One region of the Bradyrhizobium sp. SZCCHNR1043 genome, then DNA from elsewhere that is predicted to be linked to it. Evidence: riboswitches for the same ligand, from Rfam matches in the RefSeq annotation. Region 1 holds a riboswitch; the other holds the start of a gene.
What was found. A riboswitch is a leader RNA that binds a small molecule or an ion and turns the genes downstream of it on or off. The one in region 1 is predicted to bind S-adenosylmethionine.
Positions count from the first base shown of each region.

Region 2: it holds a riboswitch for S-adenosylmethionine, as region 1 does, so the genes downstream of both, QX039_RS31655 (homoserine O-acetyltransferase) here and QX039_RS31265 (O-succinylhomoserine sulfhydrylase) in region 1, are expected to answer to the same signal.

Region 1 covers NZ_JAUEYN010000023.1:2,268-7,877, forward strand. Annotated here, with positions in the region: gene QX039_RS31250 (OpgC domain-containing protein) at 1-244, shown strand, start outside; gene QX039_RS31255 (SGNH/GDSL hydrolase family protein) at 244-1,002, shown strand; gene QX039_RS31260 (SGNH/GDSL hydrolase family protein) at 1,016-2,179, shown strand; gene QX039_RS31265 (O-succinylhomoserine sulfhydrylase) at 2,281-3,489, opposite strand; SAM riboswitch at 3,566-3,645, opposite strand; gene QX039_RS31270 (2'-deoxycytidine 5'-triphosphate deaminase) at 3,758-4,864, shown strand; gene QX039_RS31275 (MATE family efflux transporter) at 4,985-5,610, shown strand, end outside.
Region 2 covers NZ_JAUEYN010000024.1:7,132-12,741, forward strand. Annotated here, with positions in the region: gene QX039_RS31640 (prephenate/arogenate dehydrogenase family protein) at 1-808, opposite strand, end outside; gene hisC (histidinol-phosphate transaminase) at 805-1,902, opposite strand; gene QX039_RS31650 (chorismate mutase) at 1,940-2,773, opposite strand; SAM riboswitch at 2,972-3,051, shown strand; gene QX039_RS31655 (homoserine O-acetyltransferase) at 3,143-4,357, shown strand; gene metW (methionine biosynthesis protein MetW) at 4,361-5,026, shown strand; gene QX039_RS31665 (GIY-YIG nuclease family protein) at 5,132-5,422, shown strand.

The DNA.
Region 1 (5,610 bases):
GCTGATTGTCTGTGGGCAACACTCGCTCGAGATCTTCTGTCTCGGCGTGTTTCTGGCGTTTGCGGGCCACTTCGTCCTTGCCGAAGTGTCCGGCGGCGCCATGATGCACGCGGTGATCAGCCTTTGCGGCATCCTCATCATGTGGGGGGTGGCGTCGTTGATTTCGTGGTACAAGCGTGAGGCCGATAAGGGCGCGACGCGAAAAGGTGCGCGCAGCAACGCCGATCTGGCGGGAGGGGGCTGATGAAGTCCGTCTCGTGGTTAAGGTTTGGTATCGCAGTGCTGGCTGTTTCGCTGGCGGCCTCTGCGCGCGCGGAAGAAGCGCCGCAGAACTGCGAGGTGCCGGCCTACCTGCTGACCACCGAGAGCCCGCTCCCGAAGGTTGCAGACGCCGTCAAGAACGGCCGCACGCTGGATATTCTCGTCGTCGGAAGCAGGTCATCCTCCATTGTCAGCACGTCCGACGCCAATGCCTACCCCGCCCGTCTGCAGGCTGCGTTGAAGGACAAGCTGCCAACCGTCGCCGTCAATCTCAGCATCGAGCTGCAGCCCAAGAAGACGGCCGAGGAGGTCGCGGGCAATCTCGTTAAACTGGTGGAAGGAAAAAGGCCTAATTTGGTCATCTGGCAGACCGGCACGGTCGACGCCATGCGGTCGATCGATCCTGATGAGTTCCGGCAGGCGGTCGACGACGGTGTGGCGACGCTGCAGAAAGCGGGAGCTGACGTCGTCTTGATGAACCTGCAATACAGTCCGCGGACGGAGACATTGATCTCCGTGCCGCCCTATGTCGACAACATGCGTGTGGTGGCGCAGCACCGGGACATTCCGCTGTTCGATCGGTTTGCCATCATGCGGCAATGGAACGAGCAGGGCGATTTCGACCTGTTCAATCCGACGCACGGAGTCGAGCTGGCCAAGCAGGTTCATGACTGCCTCGGCCGGGCGCTGTCGAAGTTCATCATCGACGCGGCGCATATCGGGCCGGCGCAGCAGAACTAGGGTTATGTCGTTCATGACGTCGAATGAGTGTCACCGCGTCTCCGGGACATGGGAGAAGCTTTCGGCCGTTGCGGTCATTGCCATTGCCATCGCCCTCGCGCTGAGCCCGCAGAAGCTACGGGCGCAGAGCGCAGCGCCGGCTGCGCCCGCCGCGCTTTCCGATGCGGAGAGCTCCGATCCAAAGGCTCCGCTGATCAGCGGGCTGCGACCGAGCATCGGTCACGTCACGGTGGCGCAGGCGAGCGATCAGGTGCCCGGGCCGATCGCCGTGGCGCGCCCGGCGACCACAACCTCGCCGCCTGCGGCGACGACCGCGCCGGCCATGACCGATGCACAGCCGCCGGCTGCAGCCGGGCAGGCCGTCGTGGCGGCGCCGCCGTCGCGCAGCATCACCGAGCGGGCGATCGACAAGGTCAAGCAGGTCGCGAAGTCGGCCACCGACATCTTCAACCGCGTGCCGTGCCTGACGCCGAAGGGCGTCGCCAAGAAGAATTTCATTTCGCTGCCGCACGTCGCCAACAAGCTCGCCTCCGGCCTGCCGGTCGTCATCGTCGCCTTCGGCTCGTCGTCGACGCAGGGCTATGGCGCGAGCGCGCCGGACTACACCTATCCGAATCGGCTCGCCGCGCAGCTGCGCCGGCAATATCCGATGGTCGACATCAGCGTCATCAATGCCGGCGTCGGCGGCGAGGATGCGCCGGAGATGATGAAGCGGCTGGAGACGTCGGTGATCGACCGGCATCCGGATCTCGTGATCTGGCAGGTCGGCACCAATGCCGTGCTGCGCGATCTCGATCCCGCCGAGACCGCCAAGCTGGTCGATGACGGCGTCGCCAAGATCCAGGCGGCGGCCTCCGATGTCGTGCTGGTCGACCTGCAATATTCGCCGCGCGTCAACGAGCGCTCGGAGAACGCCAGCCGCATGAACAAGCTGCTCGGGCGTATCGCCGAGCTGCATCACGCCGGCATCTTCCCCCGCTTCGAGGTGATGCGCGACTGGCACGAGCGGCAGGCGATCCCGATCAACGAGTTCGTGATCTCGGACGGTCTGCACATGAGCGATTGGGGCTACGCCTGCTTCGCCCAGCTGCTCGGCGACGACATCATCCGCTCGGTCGGCCAGGTCAAGCTCGGCATCAACACGCCGGCCAACGTGCTGACCTATCGGCCGATGTGAGAGTGGCGAGTAGGGAATAGCGAGTAGCGAGTAGCGAGTAGCGAGTAGCGAATAGGATGCAATCGGTACGCCCTATTCGCCATTCTCTATGCGGCCATTCGCTACGCGGCCCTCAGGGCCGCATCCAGATCCTCGATCAGATCGTCGGCATGCTCGAGCCCGGCGGAGAAGCGGATGAAGCCCTCGCTGATGCCGAGCTCGGCGCGCGCCTCCGGCGTCAGCCGCTGGTGCGTCGTCGTCGCCGGATGCGTGACCAGCGTCTTGGCGTCGCCGAGATTGTTGGAGATGCGCGCGAGCTTCAAGCCGTTGAGCGTGCGGAAGGCGCCGGCCTTGCCGCCCTTCACCTCGAAGCCGACCAGCGTCGAGCCGGCGCGCATCTGCTTGCGCACGGTCGCCGCCTGCGGATGGTCCTCGCGACCGGGATAGATCAGCCGCGAGATCTTCGGATGCGCCGCGAGAAAGTCGGCCACCTTCGCCGCCGTCTCGGTCTGCGCGCGCACGCGCACCGCCAAGGTCTCCAGGCCCTTGAGCAGGACCCAGGCGTTGAACGGCGAGATCGACGGACCGGTCTGGCGCATGAAATTGTGGATGTGCTCGGCGATGAACGCCTCCGACGACAGGATCACGCCGCCGAGGCAGCGGCCCTGGCCATCGATGTGCTTGGTCGCGGAATACACCACGACGTCGGCGCCGAGCGCGAGCGGGCTCTGCCAGATCGGGGTCGCGAACACGTTGTCGACGATCAGTCGCGCGCCACGGGCGTGCGCGATCTCGGCGATCGCGGGAATGTCCATCACGTCGAGCGTCGGATTGGTCGGGCTCTCCAGGAAGAACGACTTGGTGTTCGGCCTGACCGCCTTCTGCCATTGGTCGAGGTCGAGCCCATCGACCAGGGTCGATTCGATGCCGTAGCGCGGCAAGAGATCTTCGACGACGTAGCGGCACGAGCCGAACAGCGCCTTGGCGGCGACGACGTGATCGCCGGCACGGAGGGGAGCGAGGATTGCCGTGGTGACTGCGGCCATGCCGGTTGCGGCCGAGCGGCAGGCCTCGGCGCCCTCGAGCTCGATCATGCGGCGCTCGAACATTGCCGTGGTCGGGTTGGAGAAGCGCGAATAGATGAAGCCGGGATCCTCGCCCTTGAAGCGCGCCTCGCACTCCTCGGCGGTGGCGTAGACGAAGCCTTGCGTCAGATAGAGCGCCTCGGCGGTCTCGCCGAATTCGGAACGCAAGGTGCCGGAATGCACCAGACGGGTTTCAGGACGATAGCGGGCGAACGACGCCGGGGCCTTCGCGGGGGACTTCGACATGTGACCTCCATCGTGACCACCGCCTCCAGCGATGGGCACAAAAAAACCGGCCTGGGAAAACTCCTCACGGCCGGGATCACAATCGTCCCCGGCCTGTTTAGCGACTTATTTAACGTGGCTGCAAGCCGGCCGGCTCAAATCACCACGGGATAAGTCGTGCTCATAGTCGCAACCGGCCTTTCCGTCAAGCCAGCCATCGGATAACCGGTAAAAAGACCCTATATAGGCTCGATAAGCCGCCGTTCCGGCGCCTGCAAAGGATCAGGTCTTGCCGTTTTCGCTCAGCCCCGACGCCCACGGCATCCTCCCCGATCGCATGATCGTGGCGATGGCGGAGGCTGGCCTGATCATCCCCGCATACGATTTTGTCGAAAGCCAGATCCAGCCGGCGAGCCTGGACCTGCGGCTCGGCGACATCGCCTATCGCGTGCGGGCAAGCTTTCTGCCCGGGCCGGGCGCGACGGTCGCCGAGCGTATCGACGAGTTGAAGCTGCACGAATTCGCGCTCGCCGACGGCGCAGTGCTGGAGACCAACTGCGTCTACATCGTGCCGCTCTTGGAGAGTCTCGCGCTGCCGAAGGACATCGTCGCGGCCGCCAATCCGAAGAGCTCGACCGGGCGGCTCGACGTGTTCACCCGCGTGATCGCCGACGGCACGCGACGGTTCGACATGATCGGAGCCGGCTATCACGGTCCGCTCTACGCCGAGATCAGCCCGAAGACGTTTCCCGTTTTGCTGCGCGAAGGCTCGCGCCTGTCCCAGGTCCGCTTCCGCTACCGCGACGCGGTTCTGTCGGAGGACGAACTGATCGCGCTGCATCAGGCCGAGCGGCTGGTGGATCGCGATGATGCGGATCTCGTCGGCGGCGTCGCTCTTTCCGTCGACCTGTCCGGCAGCAATGCCAACGGCTATGTGGGCTATCGCGCCAAGCGCCATACCGGCGTCGTCGACGTCGACCGCCGCGCTGGCTATGCCGTGGAGGAGTTCTGGGAGCCGATCAAGGCGCGCCCCGACGGCAGCCTCATTCTCGATCCCGGCGAGTTCTACATCCTGGCTTCGAAGGAGGCCGTGCAGGTGCCGCCGGACTACGCCGCCGAGATGGTGCCGTTCGATCCGCTCGTGGGCGAATTCCGTGTCCACTATGCCGGCTTCTTCGATCCCGGCTTCGGCTATGCCGGCGCCGGCGGGCAGGGCTCGCGCGCGGTGCTCGAGGTGCGCTCGCGCGAGGTGCCGTTCATCCTCGAGCACGGTCAGATCGTCGGCCGCCTCGTCTATGAGAAGATGCTGGCCCGGCCGAACGCGATGTATGGCAGCCGCATCGGCTCCAACTACCAGGCCCAGGGCCTGAAGCTCTCCAAGCACTTCCGCCTCTAGGCCCGGCTGCGCGCTGACCGCGCACCCCCAATGCGCCCGCTGCACGGGGCGCGGCCCGGCGGTGTGCTAGGAGGAACGACAAAGGTCCCGCCAGATGGCGCGGCCAAACGGGGAGCGAGCATGTCCGAGATCGGCTTGGCCGACAGTCCGGTCGGCGAGGGGCGTACGTTGCCGCCCATCGCGAAGCCGGTTCGGAATGCGCTCGTCGACGGCCCCATTCTGCGCACCCTGCTGTCGCTGGCCTGGCCCAACATCATCGCGAACACGGCAGGCACCTGCGTCGTCATCGCCGAGACCTCCTATATCGGCCGGCTCGGTATCGAGGCGTTGGCGGCGATGGCACTGGTGTTCCCGCTGGTGATCCTGACCATGACGATGTCCGGCGGCGCCATGGGCGGCGGCGTGGCCTCGGCGATCGCGCGGGCGCTCGGCGCCGGCGACACCGAACGGGCCTCGACCCTCGCCACGCACGCGCTGCTGATCGCGCTATTGTTCGGCGCGACCTTCATGATCGGCATGCTGGTGTTCGGACCTGCCTTGCTGGAGGTGCTCGGCGGCCGCGGCGCGGTGCTGAGCCATGCCACGGCCTATCTGCAGATCTTCTTCGGCGGCGCCATCCTGCCCTGGCTGATGAACTCGATGGCCGGCATCCTGCGCGGCACCGGCAACATGAAGCTGCCGTCGTTCATGATCCTTAGCTCGGCCGTGCTGCAGATCGTGCTCGGCGGCACGCTGAGTCTGGGCCT
Region 2 (5,610 bases), on a different contig from region 1:
CGCGGCGGATCGCCCGCGTCAGCTTGGAGAGGTCCTCGGTGAAGGTGCCGAGCATGTCGAGCACGGCATCCTTGTTGCTCAGGAAGATGTCGCGCCACATCGTCGGGTCGGAGGCGGCGATGCGGGTGAAATCGCGAAAGCCGCCGGCGGAGAACTTGATCACCTCGGACTCGGTCACCTGCGCCAGCTCGTCGGCGGTGCCGACGATGGTGTAGGCGATCAGATGCGGCAGGTGGCTGGTGATCGCGAGCACGCGGTCATGATGATCCGGCGTCATGATCTCGACCTTGGCGCCAAGCGCGGCCCAGAACGCGCGCAGACGATCGATCGCGTTGGCATCTACACCGTCGGGCGGCGTCAGGATGCACCAGCGGTTGATGAACAGCTCGGCGAAGCCGGAGTCCGGTCCCGAATTCTCGGTGCCGGCGACCGGATGCGCCGGTACGAAATGAACATGCGCCGGCAGGTGCGGCGCCATGTCGCGAACGATGGCGCCCTTCACGGAGCCGACGTCGGAGACGATGGCGCCGGGCTTCAGATGCGGCGCGATCTCTTCGGCCACGGGACCGCACGCGCCGACGGGAATGCAGAGGATGACGAGGTCGGCATCCTTGACCGCCTCGGCATTGCTCGCAACGACGCGGTCGACGATGCCGAGCTCGGTCACGCGGGCGCGGGTCTTGTCCGAACGCGCCGTGGTGACGATTTCGCCGGCCATGCCTTGCAGCCGCGCCGCGCGCGCGATCGAGCCGCCGATCAGGCCGAAGCCGATCAGCGCGATGCGTTCGAACCGTCCCGCGACGCTCACTTCGTCCTCATGAATTCGCTGAGAGCCTCGACGACCAGACGATTGGCCTCCTCGGTGCCGATCGTCATGCGCAGCGCATTCGGCAACTTGTAGTTGGCGAGCGCGCGCAGCACGAGGCCGCGCCGTGTCAGGAATTCGTCGGCCTCGACCGCGGTGCGGCCCTTCTCGGTCGGGAAGTGGATCAGGATGAAGTTGGTGACGCTCGGCGTCACCTTCAGCCCGAGCCTGCCGATCTCCTCAGTGAGCCAGTTGCGCCAGGTCTCGGTGTGTGCCTTCGACATCTGCTGATGCGCGGTGTCCTCGATCGCGGCGACCGCAGCGAGCATCGCGGGCGAGGAGACGTTGAACGGCCCGCGGATGCGGTTGATGGCATCGACGATGTGCGCCGGGCCGAGCATCCAGCCGACGCGGAGCGCTGCGAGGCCGTGGATCTTGGAAAAGGTGTGGGTGACGACGGTGTTCTCGGTCGTGGCGACCAGCTCGATCCCGAACTCATAATCGTTGCGCGAGACGTAGTCGGCATAGGCGGCGTCGAGCACCAGCACGACATGCGAGGGAAGGCCGGCGCGCAGCCGCTTGACCTCGTCGAACGGGATGTAGGTGCCGGTCGGGTTGTTCGGATTGGCGAGCCACACGAGCTTGGTGCGCGGCGTCACCGCGGCCAGGATCGCGTCGACGTCGGTGCGATACTCGGTCTCGGCGGCAACCACGTTCCTGGCGCCGCAGCCCATGGTCGCGATCGGATAGACCAGGAAGCCGTGCGCGGTCGAGATCGCCTCGTCGCCTTGCCCGAGAAAGGTGTGTGCCAGCAGATTCAGGATCTCGTCGGAGCCGGCGCCGCAGACGATGCGGCCGGGATCGAGGCCATAGGTGCGGCCGATCGCCTCGCGCAGCACCCGCGAGGTGCCTTCCGGATAATCCTCCAGATGTGTGGCCGCGCTCTTGAAGGCCTCGATCGCCTTGGGTGAAGGACCGAACGGAGTCTCGTTCGCCGACAGCTTGAACACCTTGCGGCCCGGCTCGGGCTTCGGGCTCTTGCCCGGCGTGTAGGGCGCAATGTCGAGGATGCCGGGATTCGGCACGGGGCGGTTCATCGTCAACTCCGGAAAATCATCACTGGCGCGGGGCGTCTCAGCTGGGAACCGTATAGCGTTTCGCATGGCCGCCGACGAGGGCCGTCGAGCGCACCGAGGCGCCCGCCGCGATCAGGGCAGCCTTGATCTTGTCGAGGTTCGACGGCGACTCGATCGACACCAACAGCGCCGCGCCGTCAAAGGCGGTATCGGGCACCGCGATGACGTCGGCGAGCGGCGACAGCGCGCGGGACACCTGCGCATTCCAGCCGGAGACGCGGATGCTCCAGGTCTCGACCTCCAGCACCAGCGCGTCGTCCGCGACGCGCGAGATCGCGAACACCGGCAGCGCCGCCGGATGGTCGGCCCGCTCGATGAACGGCATCCGCGCGATGATCTTCGGCGCGCCCGCGGGCTCCAGCGTGATCCACCACGGCGTATGCCCCGAGGTCGTCGACACCAGCGCGAGATCGCCCTTCGAGCGCGCCACGGCTTCGACGGCGGCCTGGGCGCTGAAATGGGCGACATAAGGCACCACGAAGCCGAAATGGAACCTGGCGGAATCGCGCATCGCGGATTCGCCGACCGACACGTCGGCGTGAACCGAGAACGGCGCCTGCACGTAAGTGAACGTCGAGACGATCACGCGCCAGATGCCCTCGACGGTGTCGAGCGGCAGGATGCCGCGATGGCGCTGCACCAGGCGCCGCATCATGTCGGCCTCTCGCGCCGGGCGGAACGCCGAGCCGACCTCCTGGGTCTTCTTGACCTTGATCAGCCGGTCGATGATGTCGGCCCTGTTCATCAGGAGCTGATGGACCTGCTCGTCGATCGCGTCGATCTCCTTGCGCAAATCGGCGAGCGAGGGAGGGGCTGGCGGCGGGGTCGACATGGGCAGGGTCACTCTTCGCAGGCCGCGGGTCAACGCGCGGCGGACTGGAACGGATGCCGTTCTCTCCGATGCGGGGGACGTGCGCAACAGCAAGTTTACCTCGTGCTGCCTAGGCTTGGCTGACCTGCAGCCATGGGGCGCCCGATCGGCGGTCAACCCGAGCTTGCCTTGACGAGGAGCGCCCGCGGGACTAGTTTCTGCCTGTTCCGTGGTCATTTGAGCCGGCCGGCTTGCAGCCACGTTAAAAAACTCGCTAAACAGGCCGGGGACGTTATCGATCCCGGCCGAACCCCAGTTCAGGCCGGGTTTTTCATGGCCTGATGTGTCACGTGGTTCGGGAGCCCTTGCCGGATGGCCGGGGTGAGAGACATGACAGGCCTGACGCCGAAACCCACCTCCGCGCTGCGCACGATTGCGCCCGAAGAGCGCTCGCACGAGGTCGATCATCCGAGCTCGCTGGTCGCGCAGTTCGGTGCCGACAAGCCGCTCAGGCTCGATTGCGGCGTCGACCTGTCGCCGTTCCAGATCGCCTACCAGACCTATGGCGAGCTCAACGCCGACAAGTCGAACGCGGTCCTGGTCTGCCACGCGCTGACCGGCGACCAGCACGTCGCCAACCGTCATCCGGTCACCGGCAAGCCGGGCTGGTGGGAGACGCTGGTCGGCCCCGGCCGTCCGCTCGATCCCAGCCGCTATTTCATCATCTGCTCGAACGTGATTGGCGGCTGCATGGGCTCGACCGGCCCGGCCTCGCTGAACCCTGCGACCGGCAAGGTCTGGGGGCTCGATTTCCCGATCATCACCATCCCCGACATGGTGCGGGCGCAGGCGATGCTGATCGACCATCTCGGCATCGACACGCTGTTCGCCGTGGTCGGCGGCTCGATGGGCGGCATGCAGGCGCTGCAATGGACGGTGGCCTATCCGCAGCGCGTGTTCGCCACGCTCGCGATCGCCTGCGCCACGCGGCACTCGGCACAGAACATCGCCTTCCACGAGCTCGGCCGCCAGGCCGTCATGGCCGATCCCGACTGGGACCACGGCCGCTACGGCGACAAGGGCACTCATCCGCATCGCGGCCTCGCGGTGGCACGGATGGCCGCGCATATCACTTATCTGTCGGATGCCGCCCTGCATCGCAAGTTCGGCCGCCGCATGCAAGACCGCGAGTTGCCGACGTTCTCGTTCGACGCCGACTTCCAGGTCGAGAGCTATCTGCGCTATCAGGGCTCGTCCTTCGTCGAGCGCTTCGACGCCAACTCCTATCTCTATCTGACGCGGGCGATGGACTATTTCGACATCGCCGGCGACCACGATGGCGTGCTGGCGGCGGCGTTCCGCGGCATCAAGACGCGCTTTTGCGTGGTGTCCTTCACCAGCGACTGGCTGTTTCCGACTTCGGAGTCGCGGGCGCTGGTGCATGCGCTCAACGCGTCCAGCGCGCGCGTGTCGTTTGCCGAGATCGAGACCGACAGGGGGCACGACGCGTTCCTGCTCGACGTCCCCGAGTTCTTCGAGATCGCCAGCGCTTTTCTCGATTCCGCCGGCAAGGCGCGCGGCCTCAAGGTCGCGACGGGAGGCTGAGACATGAGCATGCAGGGTGTGCTGCCGCTGAACGGATTCTCCGGCGGCGAGGTGCTGGCCTATCGGCCCGATCATCTCCTGATCGCCGGCATGGTCGAGAGCGGCTCCAAGGTGCTCGACATCGGCTGCGGCGACGGTGACCTGCTGCAGCTGCTCGAGAGCCGCGGCATCGACGGCCGCGGCATCGAGCTGTCGCGCGAGGGCGTCAACCATTGTGTCGCCAAGGGCCTCGCGGTGGTGCAGGGCGATGCTGACACCGATCTCGTCGATTATCCCGACGATGCGTTCGACTACGTGGTCCTGTCGCAGACCCTGCAAGCGACGCGGCGGCCCAAGACGGTGCTGGAAAATCTCCTGCGCATCGGCCGCCGTGCCATCGTCACCTTCCCGAATTTCGGCTTCTGGCGGCTGCGGCTGCAGCTGCTGGTCGGCGGCCACATGCCGCGCACCGACAATCTGCCTTTCACCTGGTACGACACGCCGAACATCCATTTCTGCACCATCAAGGACTTCGTCCAGCTCTGCGACGAGATCGGCGTCAAGATGGAGCGCGCCGTCGCACTTGATAGTTACGGCCGTCCCTTGCGCGTCGCCATGCCCTGGTGGTTCTGGAACATGTTCGGCGAGCAGGGGGTGTTTCTTCTGAGCAGGGCGGAGAAGGGGCGGTAGGGGCAGGGGCGACATTCGCTGGGCGCCTCGTTCAAGTTTGCGGCCCGCTCTCTCCGCCGTCATGGCCGGGCTTGTCCCGGCCATGACGTCTTGCAGTATGGCGAGATGGCGGGCGGCTACGTGTACTTCATGACTAATCGTCCCAACGGTGCGCTCTATGTCGGCGTGACCAGCGATCTCGTGCGCCGTGTCTTTCAGCATCGATCCGGCTTGGTTGACGGCTTCACCAGGCGGTATGGCTTGAAGCGATTGGTGTACTTTGAAGTCTTCGACGACATTCAGAGCGCGATCCAACGGGAGCACAACATCAAGCATTGGTCGCGCGCCTGGAAGATTGGACTGATCATTGCGAGCAATCCCGACTGGGACGATCTCTACGATAGGATCACAGCTTGAGGCGTGCACGAGGACGGACGTGGATGGCCGGGACAAGCCCGGCCATGACGAGCTTGGGGTGGCGGGATTTCACTTTTCAAAGAGCCGATGGCGGCTGAGACAAGGCTGCGCATCCCCGCGGCGCATCTGCGCCCGAGCTATGCGTCATGCATCGCCTCCGATAGCGAAGAGGCGCAGGGAAGGCCGGA